DNA from 3 places in the Streptomyces sp. NPDC101151 genome. Region 2 is predicted to be linked to each of the others. Evidence: riboswitches for the same ligand, from Rfam matches in the RefSeq annotation. Region 2 holds a riboswitch; each other region holds the start of a gene.
The links. Region 2 has a riboswitch for thiamine pyrophosphate ahead of ACIRU3_RS22255 (thiamine ABC transporter substrate binding subunit). Riboswitches for the same ligand answer to the same signal wherever they lie in the genome.

Region 1: linked by a shared signal. The riboswitch ahead of thiC (phosphomethylpyrimidine synthase ThiC) and the one ahead of ACIRU3_RS22255 (thiamine ABC transporter substrate binding subunit) in region 2 are both predicted to bind thiamine pyrophosphate.
Region 3: linked by a shared signal. The riboswitch ahead of thiO (glycine oxidase ThiO) and the one ahead of ACIRU3_RS22255 (thiamine ABC transporter substrate binding subunit) in region 2 are both predicted to bind thiamine pyrophosphate.

The regions. Positions count from the first base shown of each region.
Region 1 is NZ_JBIWPP010000005.1:255,049-261,199, forward strand. It holds gene ACIRU3_RS12030 (IclR family transcriptional regulator) at 1-764, shown strand, start outside; gene ACIRU3_RS12035 (SsgA family sporulation/cell division regulator) at 864-1,301, shown strand; gene ACIRU3_RS12040 (YibE/F family protein) at 1,398-2,966, opposite strand; TPP riboswitch at 3,047-3,220, shown strand; gene thiC (phosphomethylpyrimidine synthase ThiC) at 3,213-5,015, shown strand; gene ACIRU3_RS12050 (serine hydrolase domain-containing protein) at 5,759-6,151, opposite strand, start outside.
Region 2 is NZ_JBIWPP010000011.1:140,917-147,067, reverse strand. It holds gene ACIRU3_RS22260 (ABC transporter permease) at 1-1,291, opposite strand, end outside; gene ACIRU3_RS22255 (thiamine ABC transporter substrate binding subunit) at 1,333-2,415, opposite strand; TPP riboswitch at 2,496-2,603, opposite strand; gene rlmN (23S rRNA (adenine(2503)-C(2))-methyltransferase RlmN) at 2,627-3,733, opposite strand; gene ACIRU3_RS22245 (deoxyxylulose-5-phosphate synthase) at 4,051-4,380, shown strand; gene ACIRU3_RS22240 (SMI1/KNR4 family protein) at 4,377-5,165, shown strand; gene ACIRU3_RS22235 (phosphatidate cytidylyltransferase) at 5,278-6,151, opposite strand, start outside.
Region 3 is NZ_JBIWPP010000006.1:2,508-8,658, reverse strand. It holds gene ACIRU3_RS13275 (NAD(P)/FAD-dependent oxidoreductase) at 1-557, opposite strand, end outside; gene ACIRU3_RS13270 (hypothetical protein) at 590-940, opposite strand; TPP riboswitch at 994-1,105, shown strand; gene thiO (glycine oxidase ThiO) at 1,103-2,263, shown strand; gene thiS (sulfur carrier protein ThiS) at 2,260-2,472, shown strand; gene ACIRU3_RS13255 (thiazole synthase) at 2,476-3,270, shown strand; gene pknB (Stk1 family PASTA domain-containing Ser/Thr kinase) at 3,411-5,336, shown strand; gene ACIRU3_RS13245 (deoxyribonuclease IV) at 5,396-6,151, shown strand, end outside.

The sequences.
Region 1 (6,151 bases), on a different contig from region 2:
TCCCGGGGCAGCCGACCGCCGCGACCCTCATCGGATCCGTCCAGCGCGCGATGCGACTGCTGGAGACCGTCGCGGAACACGAGTACGGCGCCCCCGCCAAGCAGCTGGCCCGCGAGACCGGTCTCGCCCTGCCCACGACGTATCACCTGTTGCGCACCCTGGTGCACGAGGGCTACCTGCGCCGGGAGAAAGGGCTGTTCTTCCTCGGCACCGCAGCCGAGCGGTTGAGCAGCAGCGGAGCGCAGCAGAAACGTCGCAGCACGGTGGCCGACACCCTCGCCCACTGGCGTGATGCCATCGGCGCGCCGGTGTACTACGCGATGTACCGGGACGGCGAGATCGAGGTCATGTACGTCTCCGACTCGCGGGAGTCCCCGGCGGTCGAGGAATGGGCCGACTTCCGCGAGACGGGGCATGCGCACGCGATCGGGCAGTGCCTGCTCTCCCAGCTGGACGAGGAGGCCCGCCGGGACCATCTGGCCCGCTATCCGGTGCAGTCCATCACGCCGTACACCGTGCGTGACAACCACTCCCTGCTGCGCCGACTGGCCCGGATCCCGCGGATGGAGCCGGTGGTGGAGCGCCAGGAGTACGCGCTGGGCACGGTCTGCGCGGCGATTCCGATCACGGTCGGCACCACCGCGGTCACGATGGCCATCTCGCTCCCCGCCCACCAGGCCGAACGACTGCTGCCCGCCGCCCACCGCTTGCAGGTCGAGATCGGGCGCCAACTGGGCTCGCTGATGCTCTCTATCAGTATCTGAAAACTCACTCCTTGTGATCTGCTGTGTACGTTCAGCAAGATTTGACCACGGTCGAGGGGATCAAACCCGGCCGGTCGATGTCATTTGACGGGGTAGGCGATGCGCGAATCCGTACAGGCAGAAGTCATGATGAGCTTTCTCGTGTCGGAGGAACTCTCCTTCCGCATCCCGGTGGAGTTGCGCTACGAGACCTGTGATCCCTATGCCGTGCGGCTGACCTTCCATCTGCCCGGCGATGCCCCGGTGACCTGGGCCTTCGGTCGTGAGCTGATGATCGACGGGGTCGGGCGGCCGTGCGGGGAGGGGGACGTGCACATCGCCCCCGTCGACTCCGAGGTGCTGGGCGAGGTGCTGATCCGGCTTCAGGTCGGTGGCGACCAGGCCCTGTTCCGCTCCTCGACGCCGCCGCTCGTGGCCTTCCTCGACCGTACGGACAAGCTCGTGCCGCTCGGCCAGGAGGCTGCGCTGGCCGACTTCGACGCCCACCTCGACGAGGCCCTGGACCGCATCCTGGCCGAGGAACAGAGCGCCGGCTGAAGCCTTACGGCAACGGGGCGCCAGGGCGCTCCGCCGTGCCGCGTGAGACTGTGCAGGAACGCTTCTCCGGCGGTTTTCCGGCCCTGGCCGGGCCGCTCACCGCTTCCGGCGCCGACCCCGGCCGCCGCGTGCCGCAGCGGGCTGGGCCCCGGCGGGGGCCGCCGTGTCCGGTCCCGGCCGGTCGGCCGACACCACCAGGGCGGCGAGGGCGGTGGTGACCGGGACGGAGGCGACCAGGCCGATCGAACCCACCAGCGTGCGCACGATCTCCTCGGCGACCAGCTCGCTGTTGGCCACCGTGCCCACGCTGCTCTGCGCGATCGAGAACAGCAGCAGCAACGGCAGCGCGGCTCCGGCGTACGCGAGGACAAGGGTATTGACCACCGAGGCGATGTGATCGCGGCCGATCCGGATGCCCGCCCGGTACAGCCCGCGCCAGCCCATCACCGGGTTGGCCTCGTGCAGCTCCCAGACCGCCGACGTCTGCGTCACCGTCACATCGTCCAGGACACCGAGGGAACCGATGATGACGCCGGCCAGCAGCAGGCCGCTCATGTCGATCGACGGATACAGGCCGTGGATCAGGCCGGTGTTGTCGTCCGTGTTGCCGGTGAGCGCGGCCCAGTCGATGAACTCCGAGCCGAGGACACCGATCAGCAGGAGGGAGACCAGCGTGCCGAGCACGGCGACCGATGTACGGGCCGACAGCCCATGGCACATGTAGAGCGCGATGAGCATGATCGCACTCGCCCCGACGACGGCCACCAGCAGCGGATTCGAACCCTGCAGGATCGCGGGCAGGATGAAGAGCGTCAGCACCAGGAAGCTCACGGCCAGCGCGACCAGCGCCATGACACCGCGCATCCGGCCCACCACCACGACGGCGAGCGCGAAGATCCCCGCGAGCAGTGCCATCGGGAACTTACGGTTCACATCGGTGACGGAGTACTGCAGCTCCTTCGGCGCCGAGGGCTCGTAGGCGACCACGACCTTCTCGCCCTGCCGCAACTGCCGCGACTGGTCCGGCTGCACGATCTCGGTGAACGTACGGCCCTCGTCCTTGCCGGTGTCGACCCGGACCGTCGCCTTCTTGCAGGTGCCCTTTGCCTCCTGCTGTGCCGAGTTGCCCTCCGCGGTGGAGGTGTCGCCGGTCGGGGCGTCCCCGGAGGCATTCACCGACTTGCAGCTCACCTCGACGACCTTGGCGACCGTCGCCTGCTGCGTCTGCCGGTCGAAGCCGACGCCGGTCCGCTCGTGGGACGGTGCTCCACCCGGCCAGAGCAGCACCAGGCCGACCACGACCGCCGCGGTGAACGGGATCAGGATCGCCGCGATGACCTTGCGCAGATGCTTCGAGACGGGCGCGGCAGGGCCATGGCTGTGGCTGTGACCGTGCGAGTGGCCATGCCCGCTGCCCGGACCCGGGCCGTGCCGGTGCCCGTTGCCGCCGTCGCCACGCGAGGCGTGGGCATGCCCGTCCCCGTGAGAATGCCCGGGAGCATGGCCGGTGCGCACCGGCCCGTGGTCGTGGTCGGCACCGCTGCTGCCGCGGGGGGCCTGACCGGGGCCGTCACCGTCTCCGTGGCCGTCATGGCCGTGTCCGCCGCCCTGTCCGGAGCCGCCTCCGCGCGGCGGCTCGGGTGGCGGGTACGGGTACTGCTCCATCGTGGTCACCGCCCGATCATCGCAAGAACGATAGGGGCCCTCTGTTCACCGCGCCCGAATTGACGCTAGCGTGGAGGCACCTTTGCACACGCGGGAGCTCGGAGCACCGGGCTGAGAGGGCGCTGACCTCCGTATTTGCGATGTTTCACGTGGAACGTGGTTTCACGGGAAACATCGACAGACGGAAACCGCTGCGTCGACCGCCGAACCTGTTACCGGGTAATGCCGGCGTAGGGAGTAGGTCTCATGACCAACAAGGACGCACGCACGCCTGCCTCCGTCCAGGACGACAAGTCCCAGGAGGCCGGGAAGTCCATCGGCTGGCACAAGGCGTACGTCGAGGGCACTCGCCCCGACCTGCACGTGCCCGTCCGCCAGGTGCACCTCACCAACGGGCAGTCGGTCACGCTGTACGACACATCGGGCCCGTACACCGATCCACACGTCGACACCGACGTCCGCAGGGGCCTGTCGCCGCTGCGCGAGAACTGGATCATCTCCCGCGGCGACACCGAGGAGTACGCGGGCCGTCCCGTCCGCCCCGAGGACGACGGGATCAAGCACACCTCGCCGCGCGGTGGGCTGCGCAACCTGGACGCGGTCTTCCCCGGGCGCCCGCGTCAGCCGCGCCGGGGCCGTGACGGCCAGGCGGTCACGCAGCTCGCCTACGCGCGCCGCGGCGAGATCACGCCCGAGATGGAGTACGTGGCCATCCGGGAGAACGTGTCTCCCGAGGTGGTCCGCGAGGAGATCGCCGCGGGGCGCGCGGTGCTGCCGGCCAACGTCAACCACCCGGAGATCGAGCCGATGATCATCGGCAAGCGGTTCCTGGTGAAGGTCAACGCCAACATCGGCAACTCCGCGGTGACGTCCTCCATCGAGGAGGAGGTCGAGAAGATGACCTGGGCGACCCGCTGGGGCGCCGACACGGTCATGGACCTCTCCACCGGCCGCAACATCCACACCACCCGCGAGTGGGTGCTGCGCAACTCCCCCGTCCCCATCGGCACGGTGCCGCTCTACCAGGCGCTGGAGAAGGTCGACGGCAAGGCCGAGGAACTGACCTGGGAGATCTACAAGGACACTGTCATCGAGCAGGCCGAGCAGGGCGTGGACTACATGACCGTCCACGCGGGCGTGCGCCTGCCGTATGTGCCGCTCACCGCCAACCGCAAGACTGGCATCGTCTCGCGCGGCGGCTCGATCATGGCCGCGTGGTGCCTGGCGCACCACAAGGAATCGTTCCTGTACGAGAACTTCGAGGAGCTGTGCGAGATCCTCGCCGCCTACGACGTCACGTACTCGCTGGGCGACGGCCTCAGGCCGGGCTCGATCGCGGACGCCAACGACGAGGCGCAGTTCGCCGAGTTGCGCACGCTCGGGGAACTCAACACGATCGCCAAGCGTTTCAACGTACAGACCATGATCGAGGGCCCGGGGCACGTCCCGATGCACAAGATCAAGGAGAACATCGACCTTCAGCAGGAGATCTGCGATGAAGCTCCGTTCTATACGCTCGGCCCGCTGACGACGGACATCGCGCCGGCGTACGACCACATCACCTCCGGCATCGGTGCCGCGATGATCGCCTGGTGGGGTACGGCGATGCTCTGCTACGTCACGCCCAAGGAGCACTTGGGCCTCCCCAACCGTGACGACGTCAAGACCGGTGTCATCACCTACAAGATCGCCGCCCACGCGGCCGACCTCGCCAAGGGGCACCCGGGCGCGCAGGAGTGGGACGACGCGCTGTCCGACGCCCGCTTCGAGTTCCGGTGGGAGGACCAGTTCAACCTCGCCCTGGACCCGGACACCGCACGGGAGTTCCACGACGAGACGCTGCCGGCCGAGCCCGCCAAGACGGCCCACTTCTGCTCCATGTGCGGGCCGAAGTTCTGCAGCATGAAGATTAGTCAAAGCATCACAGAGCGGTTCGGTGGTGCGGCGGCTGACGGGGCGTCGCCGGAGGAGGTCGCTGAGGGGATGCTCCAGAAGTCGAAGGAGTTTGCTGAGGCGGGGAGCCGGGTGTACCTGCCGATCGCGGACTGAGGCACACCTGTTGACGGTCCGTGCGGCCGGTCGGGGGAGATCCGACCCGGGCGCACGGACCGCCCCATCTTCCTGAAGCGAAGGGGCATGTACTGCTGGAGTCGACACTTTGCTAGATATGCAGTCTGCGTGGCCTTCCCCGATCCTGTTCGCCAGAGTTGGCTAGTTCTCAGTGGACCGGATGGGCCTCTGACGAGGGAAAACGAACCATATCGAATCCCTCTCCAAGAGATGGAGAGGCTCTTCTTGTCGACGCCTTCAGCCCAATGCAGCTTCGCCGAACTGGTTGTGGGGCCCTTGACTTTCCGGCCACTTCACCGCTGGCTTTGTTCACGAGTTGCTCGTGGGCAGGGCCACCGCGCCGTACCTGAGAGTCTGGGCCCCACTCGGCGGGGGCCCGGACGAGGTAGGTGACACTCAGAATGGAAGCTCGGGCTTGGTGGCGCCACGCTTGATCGTCATCACCTGCTCGTGGAAGTCACGCGAAGCAGCTTCGCGGGGGTATCGGGACCTGAGTTCCTTATCCAGCTCGTCAGCGACTAAAAAGCAGCGACGGGAGCGACTTCCGGTCCGCCTCCAGGGCCTTGGTCCCCATGCCGATGGCTTCTTCGATCTCACCCATGCGAGCGGCGGCGACTCCGAGTGTGAGGCGGGCTTCTGCGGCGCGCATGGGTGAGATCTCGGTGCCGTCGGGGCCGGTGCTGATGCGGATGCGCCGGCACTGGCCGGTGGACAGCGCGGGGTCAGGCGGTCAGGACGGTGACGACCCGGTTGGTCATGTCCTCGGCCGTGTTCAGCGGGGTCGGGGTGTAGGACAGGAGGAACCGGGTGGTCAGGTCGCGCGTGGCGAACATACGGGTGCGGTAGCCGTAGTTCTCGCCGGTCTTGCCCCAGAAGGTCACGCCGTTCACGGTGGCTGTCTGCAGGCCCATGCTGTAGCGGGCCGGGCTGCCGTCCAGCATGCGCACCGTGGCCGGTGGCAGGGTGAACAGCTTGTCCATCGCCTTCGGTGACAGCAAGGCTCCCGAGAACAGGGCTTGTTGGAAGCGGAAGAGATCGGCCGAGGTGGAAACCAGTTCGCCTTCGCCCCAGGAACTGGACGGGTTGTAGACCGTGGCATCACGCAGGGAGCCGTC
Region 2 (6,151 bases):
CCCGCAGCCGTCCGTCCACCGCCCGCAGCACGGGCAGCATGGTCCGTACGACGAAGGGAGCGCCCACCAGCGCCTGGGCGAGCGGGACCAGGATCCAGGACTGCCTGAGATCCAGCGGGGGCTTGTCCAGCGCGATGAGGAAACCGAAGCCGACCGTCACGGCGGAGACGCCGAGCGGCAGCATGAGCAGCGCGTCGAAGCCGCGCACCAGCCGTCCCGCGTCCCGTCGGGCCAGCGCGGCGGCGGCAAGGCCCCCGATCAGCACGGCGATGGCGGTGGCGGCGACGGCGTACTCCAGCGAGGTCCACACGGCGTGCAGGGGCGCCACGAGGAAGGTGCCGCCGTCGGAATCGGTCAGCGCCCGGTAGTAGCCGAAGCCGGGCGCGTCCAGGGAGCGCTGTACCAGCACCGCGAGGGGCAGGACCAGCAGCAGGGCGATGGTCACGAGGACCCCGGCGAGCAGCGCCCACTGCCCGGCCCCGCGCGGCCGACGGGCGGTCACGGAGGCGTCCACCAGACGCAGCGCGGTCTCCCGCCGCCGTACCGTCCAGGCGTGCACGGCAAGGATCGCGCCCACCGCGACGAACTGGACGAGGGTGAGGACGGCGGCCGTGGACAGGTCGAAGACCTCGGAGGTCTGCCGGTAGATCTCCACCTCGAGGGTGGAGAACGTGGGCCCGCCGAGGATCTGCACCACGCCGAAGGAGGTGAAGGTGAACAGAAACACCATCAGCGAAGCCGCGGCAACGGCGGGTACGAGAGCGGGGAGCGTCACCTTCCGCCAGGCCCGCAGCGGGGACGCGCCGAGCATCCGGGCGGCCTGCTCCTGCCGGGGATCGAGCTGGGCCCACAGCCCGCCCACCGTGCGGACGACGACGGCGAAGTTGAAGAAGACATGCGCCAGCAGGATCGCCCACACCGTGGTGTCCAGACGTACGCCCCACAGGTCGTCCAGCAGTCCGCCGCGCCCGACCAGCGCCAGGAAGGCGGTTCCGACGACGACGGTCGGCAGCACGAACGGGACGGTGACGACGGCCCGCACCAGCTGCTTGCCCGGGAAGTCCAGGCGGGCAAAGACATAAGCGGCGGGCAGGGCGAGCAGCAGGGTGAGCGCGGTGGAGGCGAGTGCCTGCCAGGTGGTGAACCACAGCACATGCCGGAGGTCGGGCTGTGTGACGACCTCTGCCACCCGCCCGAACTGCCAGACACCGTCCGTCTTCAGCCCGCGCGCGACGATCGCGGCGACGGGCCAGGCGAAGAACACCGCGAAGAACGCGACGGGCAGGGCCATGAGTCCCAGCCGCGCCGCGTTCCCGCGCATGCGGCCCCTGGCTACTTCAGTACGAGCGACGTCCACGACTTGACCCACTGGTCACGGTTTGCGGCGATCTTGGCGGGCGCCAGGGTCTCGGGGTTCTTGGCCTGCGGGCCGTACTTCGTGAACTCCGGCGGCACCTGGGCGGCTTCCCGCACCGGGTAGACGAACATCTTGAGCGGCATGTCGTCCTGGAACTCCTTGGTGAGCAGGAAGTCGAGGAACGCCTTGCCGCCCTTGGTGTTCTTCGCGTTGCTCAGCAGTCCGGCGTACTCGGTCTGCCGGAAGCAGGTGCCGTACGACACCCCGGTCGGGGCGGTGCCGGGCCGCTTCTTGGCGTAGATCACCTCGGCGGGCGGGGAGGAGGCGTACGACACCACGAGCGGACGGTCGCCGCCCGCCTTCCTGCCCTCGGACGAGCCGGAGAACTCCTGGTAGTAGGCCTGCTCCCAGCCGTCGACGACCCTGACGCCGTTGGCCTTGAGCTTCTTCCAGTAGCCCTGCCAGCCCTCGTCGCCGTACTGCGCGGCGCTGCCGAGCAGGAAGCCGAGGCCGGGCGAGGAGGTGGCCGCGTTCTCGGTGACGAGGAGGTTCTTGTACTCGGGCTTGGCGAGGTCGGCGAAGGTCTGCGGCGGGGTCAGCTTGTGCTCGCTGAAGTAGGCCTTGTCGTAGTTGACGCAGATGTCGCCGGTGTCGACGGGCGTGACACGGTGCTTGGCCTGGTCGACCCGGTACTGCGGCAGGACCAGGTCGGTGCCCTTCGCCTCGTACGGCTGGAAGAGGCCGTTGTCGAGGGCCCTGGACAGCAGGGTGTTGTCGACACCGAAGAAGACGTCGCCCTGCGGGTTGTCCTTGGTCAGGATCGCCTTGTTGACGGCCTGCCCGGCGTCGCCGCCGGGCAGGACCTTGACCTTGTACCCGGACTGCTTCTCGAAGTCCTTGAGCACGTTCTTCGACACGGACCACGAGTCGTGGCTGACGAGGGTCACGGTCTTGGAGTCCGAGGACCCCGTGGCGTCCGTCGATCCGCAGCCGGTCAGGGCGGGCAGCGTGACGAGGCCGAGCCCGACCGCCACGGCCGCGAGGGTCTTGTTGTGCACTGGATGTCCTCCTGGGGTTGGCCAGGAAGAGACGCGGCCCTGCCCGGGCACCGCGAGGGAACCCGGGCAGGGCGCAACAGCTTGAGTGATGACCGAACTTCCTACCCAGAATGACCTGGGCGAGGTTCAGAGGGTCTGCGGCCCGGTTGCCGCACTCTCAGCGCTGTGGCGCTCCCCTGTCGGAATATGAAGTTGTACGTACGGGCTCAGGCTACCGCTCGGTGGCCGCCAGCTGGCCACAGGCCCCGTCGATCTCCTGCCCCCGGGTGTCCCGGACCGTGACCGGCACACCGTGGGCGGCGATCGCCTCCACGAAGGCCTTCTCGTCCTCGGGCCGCGAGGCGGTCCACTTCGATCCCGGAGTAGGGTTCAGCGGAATGAGGTTGACGTGCACGGGCTTGCCCTTGAGCAGCCGCCCGAGCCGGTCACCGCGCCAGGCCTGGTCGTTGATGTCGCGAATGAGGGCGTACTCGATGGAGAGCCTGCGCCCGGACTTCTCCGCGTACTCGAGCCCGGCGTCCAGCACCTCGCGCACCTTCCACCGCGTGTTCACGGGGACGAGGGTGTCGCGCAGCTCGTCGTCGGGGGCGTGCAGGGAGATCGCGAGCCGGCACTTGAAGCCCTCGTCGGAGAACCGGTGGATGGCGGGCACGAGCCCGACCGTCGACACGGTGATGCCGCGCTGCGAGAGCCCGAGCCCGTCCGGCGCGGGATCGGTGAGCGCCCGGATCGCACCGACGACCCGGTTGTAGTTGGCGAGCGGCTCCCCCATCCCCATGAAGACGATGTTGGACAGCCGCGCCGGCCCACCGGGGACCTCGCCGTCCCGCAGCGCCCGCATCCCGTCGACGATCTGATGGACGATCTCGGCGGTGGACAGATTCCGGTCGAGCCCCGCCTGCCCGGTCGCACAGAACGGGCAGTTCATCCCGCACCCGGCCTGCGAACTGATGCACATGGTGACCCGGTCCGGGTACCGCATCAGCACCGACTCCACGAGCGTGCCGTCGAACAGCCGCCACAGCGTCTTGCGGGTGGTGCCCTGGTCCGTCGACAGATGCCGTACGACGGTCATCAGCTCCGGGAGCAGCGCCTCGCGCAGTCTGTCCCGCGAGCCGGCCGGGATGTCGGTCCACTGCTCGGGGTCGTGCGCGTACCGCGCGAAGTAGTGCTGCGAGAGCTGCTTGGCACGAAACGGCTTCTCGCCGATCTCGGCCACGGCGTCCTTGCGCTGGGCGGGCGTGAGGTCGGCGAGGTGCCGCGGCGGCTTCTTGGCTCCGCGGGGGGCGACGAAAGTGAGTTCTCCGGGCTTAGGCATGGCTGTACCAGTGTCGCAGATCCAATTGGGTGGCCCGGGGCCCCGGCCCGGGACGGAGGTCATTGGCCGGTGGTCACTGCTCGTCCTGAGCCTGTCGAACGGCCGGGGGACAGCCCGGAGGCGGTGCGGGGACCGCCCGGAGGCGGTGCGGGGATCGCCCGGAGGCGGTGCGGGAGCGGCCCGGGGACGGCACGGCTCGCCCCTCCCCGCGAACACCCGCATCAGCAGCCACAGCCGCCCCGCGTGCCCTCGGCCGTCGACTGCCCGGTACCGGAAACCCGCTTGGCCGGGCTCCCGGGCCTCCCTACTCTGACGGCATGCCTCCCGCCAAGACCTCGTACGTCTGCCTGTCCTGCCGGGTCTCGTACAAGCAGTGCTACGACCCGTGGCGGGAGCGGATCTGTCCGCGCTGCGCGGGCGCGCTGAGGTACGCGGGCTCGGCCTTCGCCGCGCCCCGGAAGCGGGACCGGGCCGCCTGGCGGACGCTCACCGTCCTGCTGAACGCGGGCGTGGGTTTCCACAAGAGCTGTTGCGGCGGCCCCGGCTACCGCCCCCGTACCCGGCGCGAGATTCGCGAGCGGCTGATGTACGCCCGCCGTACCGGAGAGCCGGCCGAGACGGTGCTGAGCGGGGCCGACCTGCCATGACGGGTCCGCAGGCCCTGACCCGGCTCGTCCCGCCGCCGGAGCGGCCGATCGACGCGCACGGGGACTGGGCCGACGTGGAGGCACGGCTCGGGGTACGGCTGCCGGCAGACTACAAGCAGCTGGTCGAGAGGTACGGCCACGGCGAGTTCTGCGACTACCTGTATCTGCGGACACCGTTCGGGCCGGGCCCGCACAACGGCCTCCGGTACGACGACGGCCTGCTGGTCTGGGGCACCACGATGGACGCCGACCGGCTGTGCTGGCGCACCGAGGGGGACCCGGAGGAGTGGCCGGTGGTGGTCCGCGGATCCGGCGGCACCGGACGGGAGGAGTTCGCACCGGGCGCGGCCTGGTTCGTCGAGGGGTGGGTGACGGGCGGGGTGCGCTCCGCGGTACTGGCCGGCATGGAGCCGGACCTCGCGCCCTGGTTCAACGCCTTCCGGCCCAGGCTGCACCGGTGCCTGCGCCTGTCCGAGGGCCCCCGGCCGTACGCCGAGCGGCTGCGGATACTCCGGGACGTGCTGGCGCCGACCGCTGACCGGGGGTCGTGGCACGACGAGGACGGGGTGCACGGCCAGGACCACTTCGCGACCGTCGGCACGGACTGGCACCTCACCTACGACCACTCCCACCCGCACCAGATCCGCGTCTCCTTCCCGCCCGAAGACCGTACGAAGGCCCGTGACCGGCTCTTCGCCGCCGTACGCCTCATGGGCTGCACGGTCCTGGAGATCACCGCGGCCGATGGCCTGCCGCTGCCGGACTGGGACACCGACGACGTCTAGGCGGCACGGACCGCCCCCGGCCGGATACGGCAACGGGCCCCGCCCTTTCTCAGGACGAGGCCCAAAAAGCCGTGGCTCACGCGACGCACACGGCTCACGCGACGCACACGGCTCACGCGGAGCCGACGAACACCACCATCAGCAGCCACACCACCGGAGCCGTCGGCAGCAGGGAGTCCAGCCGGTCCATGATGCCGCCGTGACCGGGAAGCAAGGTGCCCATGTCCTTGATGCCCAGGTCACGCTTGATCATGGACTCGCCGAGATCGCCCAGGGTGGCGCTGGCCGCGACCGCGAGGCCCAGCAGCAGGCCCTGCCACCAGCTGCCGTCGTCGATGAGGAACTGCATGCACAGCGCCCCCGCGACCATGGCGAACAGCACCGCGCCGAGCAGACCCTCGCGGGTCTTGCCGGGGCTGATGCGCGGGGCGAGCTTGTGCTTGCCGAAGCGCCAGCCGACGGCGTACGCACCGGTGTCGCTGACGACCGTCAGCAGCAGGAAGGTGAGGACCCGCCAGGGGCCGTCGTCGGCGGTGAGCATCAGCGCGACGAACGTGGCCAGGAACGGCACATAGAACGCCGCGAAGACGCCCGCCGTGACGTCCTTGAGGTAGCCCTCGGGCGGCTCGGTCATGCGCCAGACCAGGACGGCCAGCGCCGTCAGGGCCATCGCGACCCACGCGCCCTCGGCACCCCGCACATACCCGGCGACCACCATCGCCGCACCGCCGACGGCCAGCGGCACGAGCGGCGCCTTGATGCCCTTGCGCTCCTGCAGCCTGCTGGTCAGCTCCCACAGGCCCACGACCACGGCGACCGCGACCACACCGACGAACACGGCCTTGACGACGAACAGTGAGGCGATGATCACCACACCGAGCCCCACACCGACCCCTACGGCCGCGCTCAGGTCACGGCCCGCGCTCTTCTTCTGCGGCGCGGGTGCCGGCTGCGGGGCGTCGGGCATGGGCTCCGGATTCTGCGTC
Region 3 (6,151 bases), on a different contig from region 2:
GCCAGCGGCCGGTCCGCGGCCTCGACCACGGTCACGGCACAGCCGGCCTCGCGGGCGGCCGTGGCGAACTCGGCACCGATCCAGCCGGCGCCGACGACCACGATGTCGTGCTGCCGGGCGAGCACGGGCCGCAGCCGTTCGGCGTCGTCCAGGGTGCGCAGCAGGTGCACGCCGGGCACGCCCTCGGTGCCGGGCAGCCGGATCGGTTCGGCGCCGGTGGCGAGGACCAGCACGTCGTACGGGACGGGCCCGGCCTCGGTGTCCAGCTCATGGTCGCCGGGGCGCACGCCCAGCACCTCGCAGCCGAGCCGCAGTTCGATGCCGAGCGCGTCGAAGTCGACGTCGAAGGCGGAGCCCTCGGCCTTGCCGAGCAGCACGGCCTTGGACAGCGGCGGCCGGTCGTACGGCTGGTGGGGCTCGGCGCCGATCAGCGCGACCGTGCCCGTGAAGCCCTGTTCCCGCAGGGCGACCGCGGTCTGCACCCCGGCCATGCCCGCGCCGACGACGACCACGCGCCGCCCCTGTGACGTGCCCTGCTGCGCTGTCTGCTCGCTCACCCGATCACCATAGACAACTGACAAATCGTCAGTCAGCGGGCGTGCTCAGTGACCTGTTCCACAACGCTGGTCCCGGAGCCCGGTCGCGACTCCCACTCCCAGGTCTCTTCGAGCCGCACCCGCCCGTCCGGCAGGTCCACGACCGTCGACGCGCAGTGCCCCGAGGAGGTGGTCCCGTCGTGCCCCAGCTGCACGTACCGGAAGTCCAGCCGGTCGCCCTCCCGGGTGCCGACCAGACGGCCGCGCACGACGTCGCCGCCCGCGTACTCGGCCCAGATCTCGCCGTCCTGCTCGTGGTACGCGAAGCGGGTGCGGGTACCCACCTGACCTGGGGCCTGGTCCGCGACGGGGGCCAGGATCAGTCCGTCGAGCGAGCGGGCCATGGGCAGGGGCTCCCTTACGGGTGACGAGCGCTGCGGGCTAGGGTGGCCACCGTACAAGCACTCGCGGGAGCCCGGACGCACCGGGCTGAGAGGGAGGCTGGCGGCCTCCGACCGTACGAACCTGATCCGGGTCATGCCGGCGAAGGGAGGGGCTGGACGCCCATGTCGTCACGTACGTCCGACGTCCTCGTCATCGGGGGCGGAATCATAGGCCTGGTCACGGCCTGGCGGGCCGCGCAGCGCGGGCTCGCCACGACCGTGGTGGACCCCGAGCCCGGCGGCGGGGCCGCGCGGGTCGCGGCGGGGATGCTGGCCGCCGTCACGGAACTGCACTACGGCGAGGAGACACTGCTCGCCCTGAACCTGGAGTCCGCCCGCCGCTACCCGGACTTCGCCGCCGAACTGACCGGGCTGACCGGCCACGACCTCGGCTACCGCCGCTGCGGCACGCTCGCGGTCGCCCTCGATGCCGACGACCGTGCCCACCTGCGCGAACTGCATGCGCTTCAGCAGCGTTCGGGCCTGGAGTCGGAGTGGCTGTCCGGGCGGGAGTGCCGGCGCCTGGAGCCGATGCTCGCGCCCGGGGTGCGCGGCGGGCTGCGGGTCGACGGGGACCACCAGATCGACCCGAGGCGGCTGGCGTCGGCCCTGGTGGCCGCGTGCGAGCGGTCCGGGGTGGTGTTCCACCGGTCGTGGGCCGAACGGCTCGACGTCGTGCGGGACCGGGCCGCCGGGGTCACCACGGCGGACGGCACCGTGCTTGGCGCGGGACAGGTCGTGCTCGCGGGCGGCAGCCTGAGCGGGCGTCTCACCGGCGTCCCGGACGACGTGCTGCCGCCCGTGCGGCCGGTGAAGGGGCAGGTGCTGCGGCTGACCGTGCCGCGCCGGTACTCGCCCTTCCTGAGCCGCACCGTGCGGGCCGTGGTGCGCGGCAGCCATGTCTATCTGGTGCCCCGGGAGAACGGCGAGTTGGTCGTCGGCGCGACCAGCGAGGAGCTGGGCTGGGACACGACGGTGACCGCGGGGGGCGTGTACGAGCTGCTGCGCGACGCCCATGAGCTGGTGCCGGGGCTCACCGAGCTGCCGCTCACCGAGACCCGGGCCGGACTGCGCCCCGGCTCCCCCGACAACGCCCCGCTGCTCGGCCCGTCCGGGCTCGACGGACTGCTGCTGGCCACCGGGCACTACCGCAACGGGGTGCTTCTCACACCGGTCACCGGGGATGTGATGGCAGAGGTGCTGGTCGCCGGTGAGCTGCCGGAGTACGCCCGTCCGTTCTCGCCGAAGCGCTTCGGCGACGTCCTCATGGAGCAGTCCGCATGACCATCGCCGTCACCGTCTCCGTGAACGGGGAGCGCCACCAGGTCGCCCCGGGCACCGCTCTGGACGCCCTCGTGAAGACCCTCACCGCGGCACCCTCCGGGGTGGCCGCCGCCGTCAACGAAACCGTCGTCCCGCGCGCGCAGTGGGCGACCACGGCCCTCGCCGAGGGCGACCGCGTCGAAGTCCTCACCGCCGTCCAAGGAGGCTGACCCATGGCCGACGATCCCTTCGTCCTCGGCGGTGTGCCCCTCGGCTCCCGGCTGATCATGGGTACCGGCGGCGCGCCGAGCCTGGACGTGCTGGAGCGGGCGCTGACCGCCTCCGGCACCGAGCTGACCACCGTGGCGATGCGGCGGGTCAATCCCGAGGTCCACGGCTCGGTGCTGTCGGTGCTGGAGAAGCTGGGCATCCGGGTGCTGCCGAACACGGCGGGCTGTTTCACCGCCGGGGAGGCGGTGCTGACCGCCCGGCTGGCCCGGGAGGCGCTCGGCACCGATCTGATCAAGCTGGAGGTCATCGCCGACGAGCGGACGCTGCTGCCGGATCCGGTGGAGCTGCTGGATGCGGCGGAGACGCTGGTCGACGACGGCTTCACGGTGCTGCCGTACACCAACGACGATCCGGTGCTCGCGCGGAAACTGGAGGACGTGGGCTGTGCGGCGGTGATGCCGCTGGGCTCGCCGATCGGCTCCGGGCTCGGGATCCGCAACCCGCACAACTTCCAGCTGATCGTGGAGCACGCGCGCGTGCCGGTGATCCTGGACGCGGGGGCCGGTACGGCGTCGGACGTGGCGCTGGCGATGGAGCTGGGGTGTGCCGGTGTGATGCTCGCCTCGGCCGTCACGCGGGCGCAGGAGCCCGAGACGATGGCCGCCGCCATGAAGCACGCGGTGGAGGCGGGGCGGCTGGCGCGGCTGGCCGGACGGATCCCGCGCAGGCACTTCGCGGAGGCCTCCTCCCCCGCGGAGGGGCTCGCGCACCTGGATCCCGAGCGCCCTGCCTTCTAGGCCTGCCTTCTAGGCCTGCCTTCTAGGCCTGCCTTCTGGCCCTCCCGTCCGGTCGCACAAGAGTCACAGCTCTGCTGCATTCCGTCCCCTGAACGGCCGAGCGGGCGGGAGTGTCGTTCGTCCCTCGTACACTCGCCTGCGTGGATACGACCCTTCAGGACCCCCTTGTCGGGCAGGTGCTCGACGGCCGGTATCGCGTCGAGGCGCGGATCGCGGTCGGCGGGATGGCCACGGTCTACCGGGCCCTGGACACCCGCCTGGACCGCGTTCTCGCGCTCAAGGTGATGCACCCGACCCTGGCGGCCGACGGGTCGTTCGTCGAGCGGTTCATCCGGGAGGCCAAATCGGTCGCCCGGCTGGCCCACCCCAACGTGGTGCAGGTCTTCGACCAGGGCGCCGACGGGTCGTACGTGTACCTGGCGATGGAGTACATCGCCGGGTGCACCCTGCGGGACGTGCTGCGCGAGCGGGGCGCGCTGCAGCCGCGGGCCGCGCTGGACATTCTGGAGCCCGTCCTGGCCGCGCTGGGCGCCGCGCACCGGGCCGGGTTCGTGCACCGCGACATGAAGCCCGAGAACGTGCTGATAGGGGACGACGGGCGGGTCAAGGTCGCCGACTTCGGGCTCGTGCGGTCGGTGGACACCGTGACCAGCACGACGGGTGCCGTGCTCGGGACCGTGTCGTATCTCGCGCCCGAGCAGATCGAGCAGGGCACCGCCGACCCCCGCGTCGACGTGTACGCGTGCGGCGTCGTCCTCTACGAGATGCTGACGGGCGGCAAGCCGCACTCCGGGGAGTCCCCCGCGCAGGTGCTCTACAAGCACATCCACGAGGACGTGCCCCCGCCCTCGGCGCTCGTGCCGGGGCTGCCCCACGAGCTGGACCAGCTGGTCGCCTCGGCCGCCGCGCGCACCCCGGGCCACCGCCCGCAGGACGCGGCGGCGCTGCTCGGCCAGGTGCTGCAGGCGCGGTCCGGGCTCAGGGCGGAGCAGTTGGACGCCCTGCCGCCGCAGGCGCTGTCCGCGGAGCACGACATCGCCGAGGACCGTACGAGCGTCATACCCCGCTCGCTGACCGTGCCACGGCCCCTGCCCGTCAACGAGGAGGACGAGGCCGCGGTCGTCCAGCACACCAGCCGGCTGGAGAGCCCGCCCGCCCCGCCCCGGCGGCGGCCCGCGCGGCCCCGGCGCGGGCTGATCACCCTGATCGCCGCGGTCCTGGTGGTCTTCGGTGTCGGTGCCGGCGTCTGGTACATCAACTCCGGGCAGTTCACCAAGGTCCCGCCGCTGCTGACGAAGACCGAGGCGCAGGCGCGGGCTCGGCTGAACACGGCCGGGCTCGACGTCAAGCGGGTCAAGCTCGAGTTCAACGACACGGTGAAGCGCGGCCGGGTCATCAGCACCGACCCGGCGGCCGGGGCCCGGATCCGCAGCAACGACTCCGTGACCCTCGTCATCTCCCGCGGTCCCGAGATCGTGAAGGTGCCCGATCTGCAGGGCGTCCCGCTGGGCAAGGCGCAGGCACAGCTGAAGGCCGCCGGGCTGGAGCCGGGCATGGTCAGTCGCGCGTTCAACGACAGCGTCGACAAGGGCCAGGTGATCAGCACAGACCCGGAGGCGGGCATCAAACGGCACGCGGGCTCGGCGATCGCGCTGCTGGTCAGCAAGGGCAGCCCGATCGACGTACCGGACGTCACCGGCGATGACCTGGACGACGCCAAGCAGGAACTGGAGGACGCCGGCCTGAAGGTGGCCGTCTCCGCGGAGCAGGTCAACTCCGAGTACGACAAGGGCAAGGTGGCCCGGCAGACCCCGGCGGGCGACAGGCAGGCCGCCGAGGGCGACACGGTGACGCTGACGCTGTCCAAGGGCCCGGAGATGATCGAGGTGCCGGACGTGGTCGGGGACAGCGTCGACGACGCGCACGAGGCGCTGGAGGGCGCGGGTTTCAAGGTCGACGACGACCGCGGACTGCTCGGGCTGTTCGGGGACACGGTGAAGGAGCAGTCGGTCGAGGGTGGCGAGACGGCGCCCAAGGGTTCGACGATCACGATCACCATCCGCTGACGGAAGCGCCTGCGGGAGCACGCGACGGGAGCGCTCCGGGGACATGACACCCTGAACGGGTGAGCAGTCAACATTCCGGTGCCGCCCCCGGCCCTTCCCGCAATCCCGTGGGCGGCCACGTCCCCGTGGCCGGCGGTCTGAACTCCGTGGGCCTGTCGTACGCCCGTGATCTCAAGGCGGAGACCGTACAGATCTTCGTGGCCAATCCGCGCGGCTGGGCGACGCCGGCCGGCAACCCGCGGCAGGACGAGGAGTTCCGGGCGGCCTGCGCGGCGGGGTCGATCCCCGCGTACGTGCACGCCCCCTACCTGATCAACTTCGGCTCGCACACCGAGGCGACCGTGGAGAAGTCGGTGGAGTCGCTGCGGCACTCGCTGCGGCGCGGGCGCGAGATCGGCGCGCTGGGTGTCGTCGTGCACACGGGCAGCGCGACGGGCGGCCGGGAGCGGGCGGTGGCACTGAAGCAGGTGCGGGAACATCTGCTGCCCCTGCTGGACGAGCTGACCCATGACGACGACCCGTTCCTGCTGCTGGAGTCGACCGCCGGACAGGGCGCCTCGCTGTGCTCGCGCACCTGGGACTTCGGGCCGTACTTCGAGGCCCTGGACGCCCACCCGAAGCTGGGCGTCTGCCTGGACACCTGCCACATCTTCGCCGCCGGGCACGACCTGACCGGCCCGAGCGGTATGCATCAGACCCTCGACCTGCTGGTCGACACCGTCGGCGCGGGCCGGCTGAAGCTGATTCACGCCAACGACTCCAAGGACGTGGTCGGCGCACACAAGGACCGGCACGAGAACATCGGCGCCGGGCAC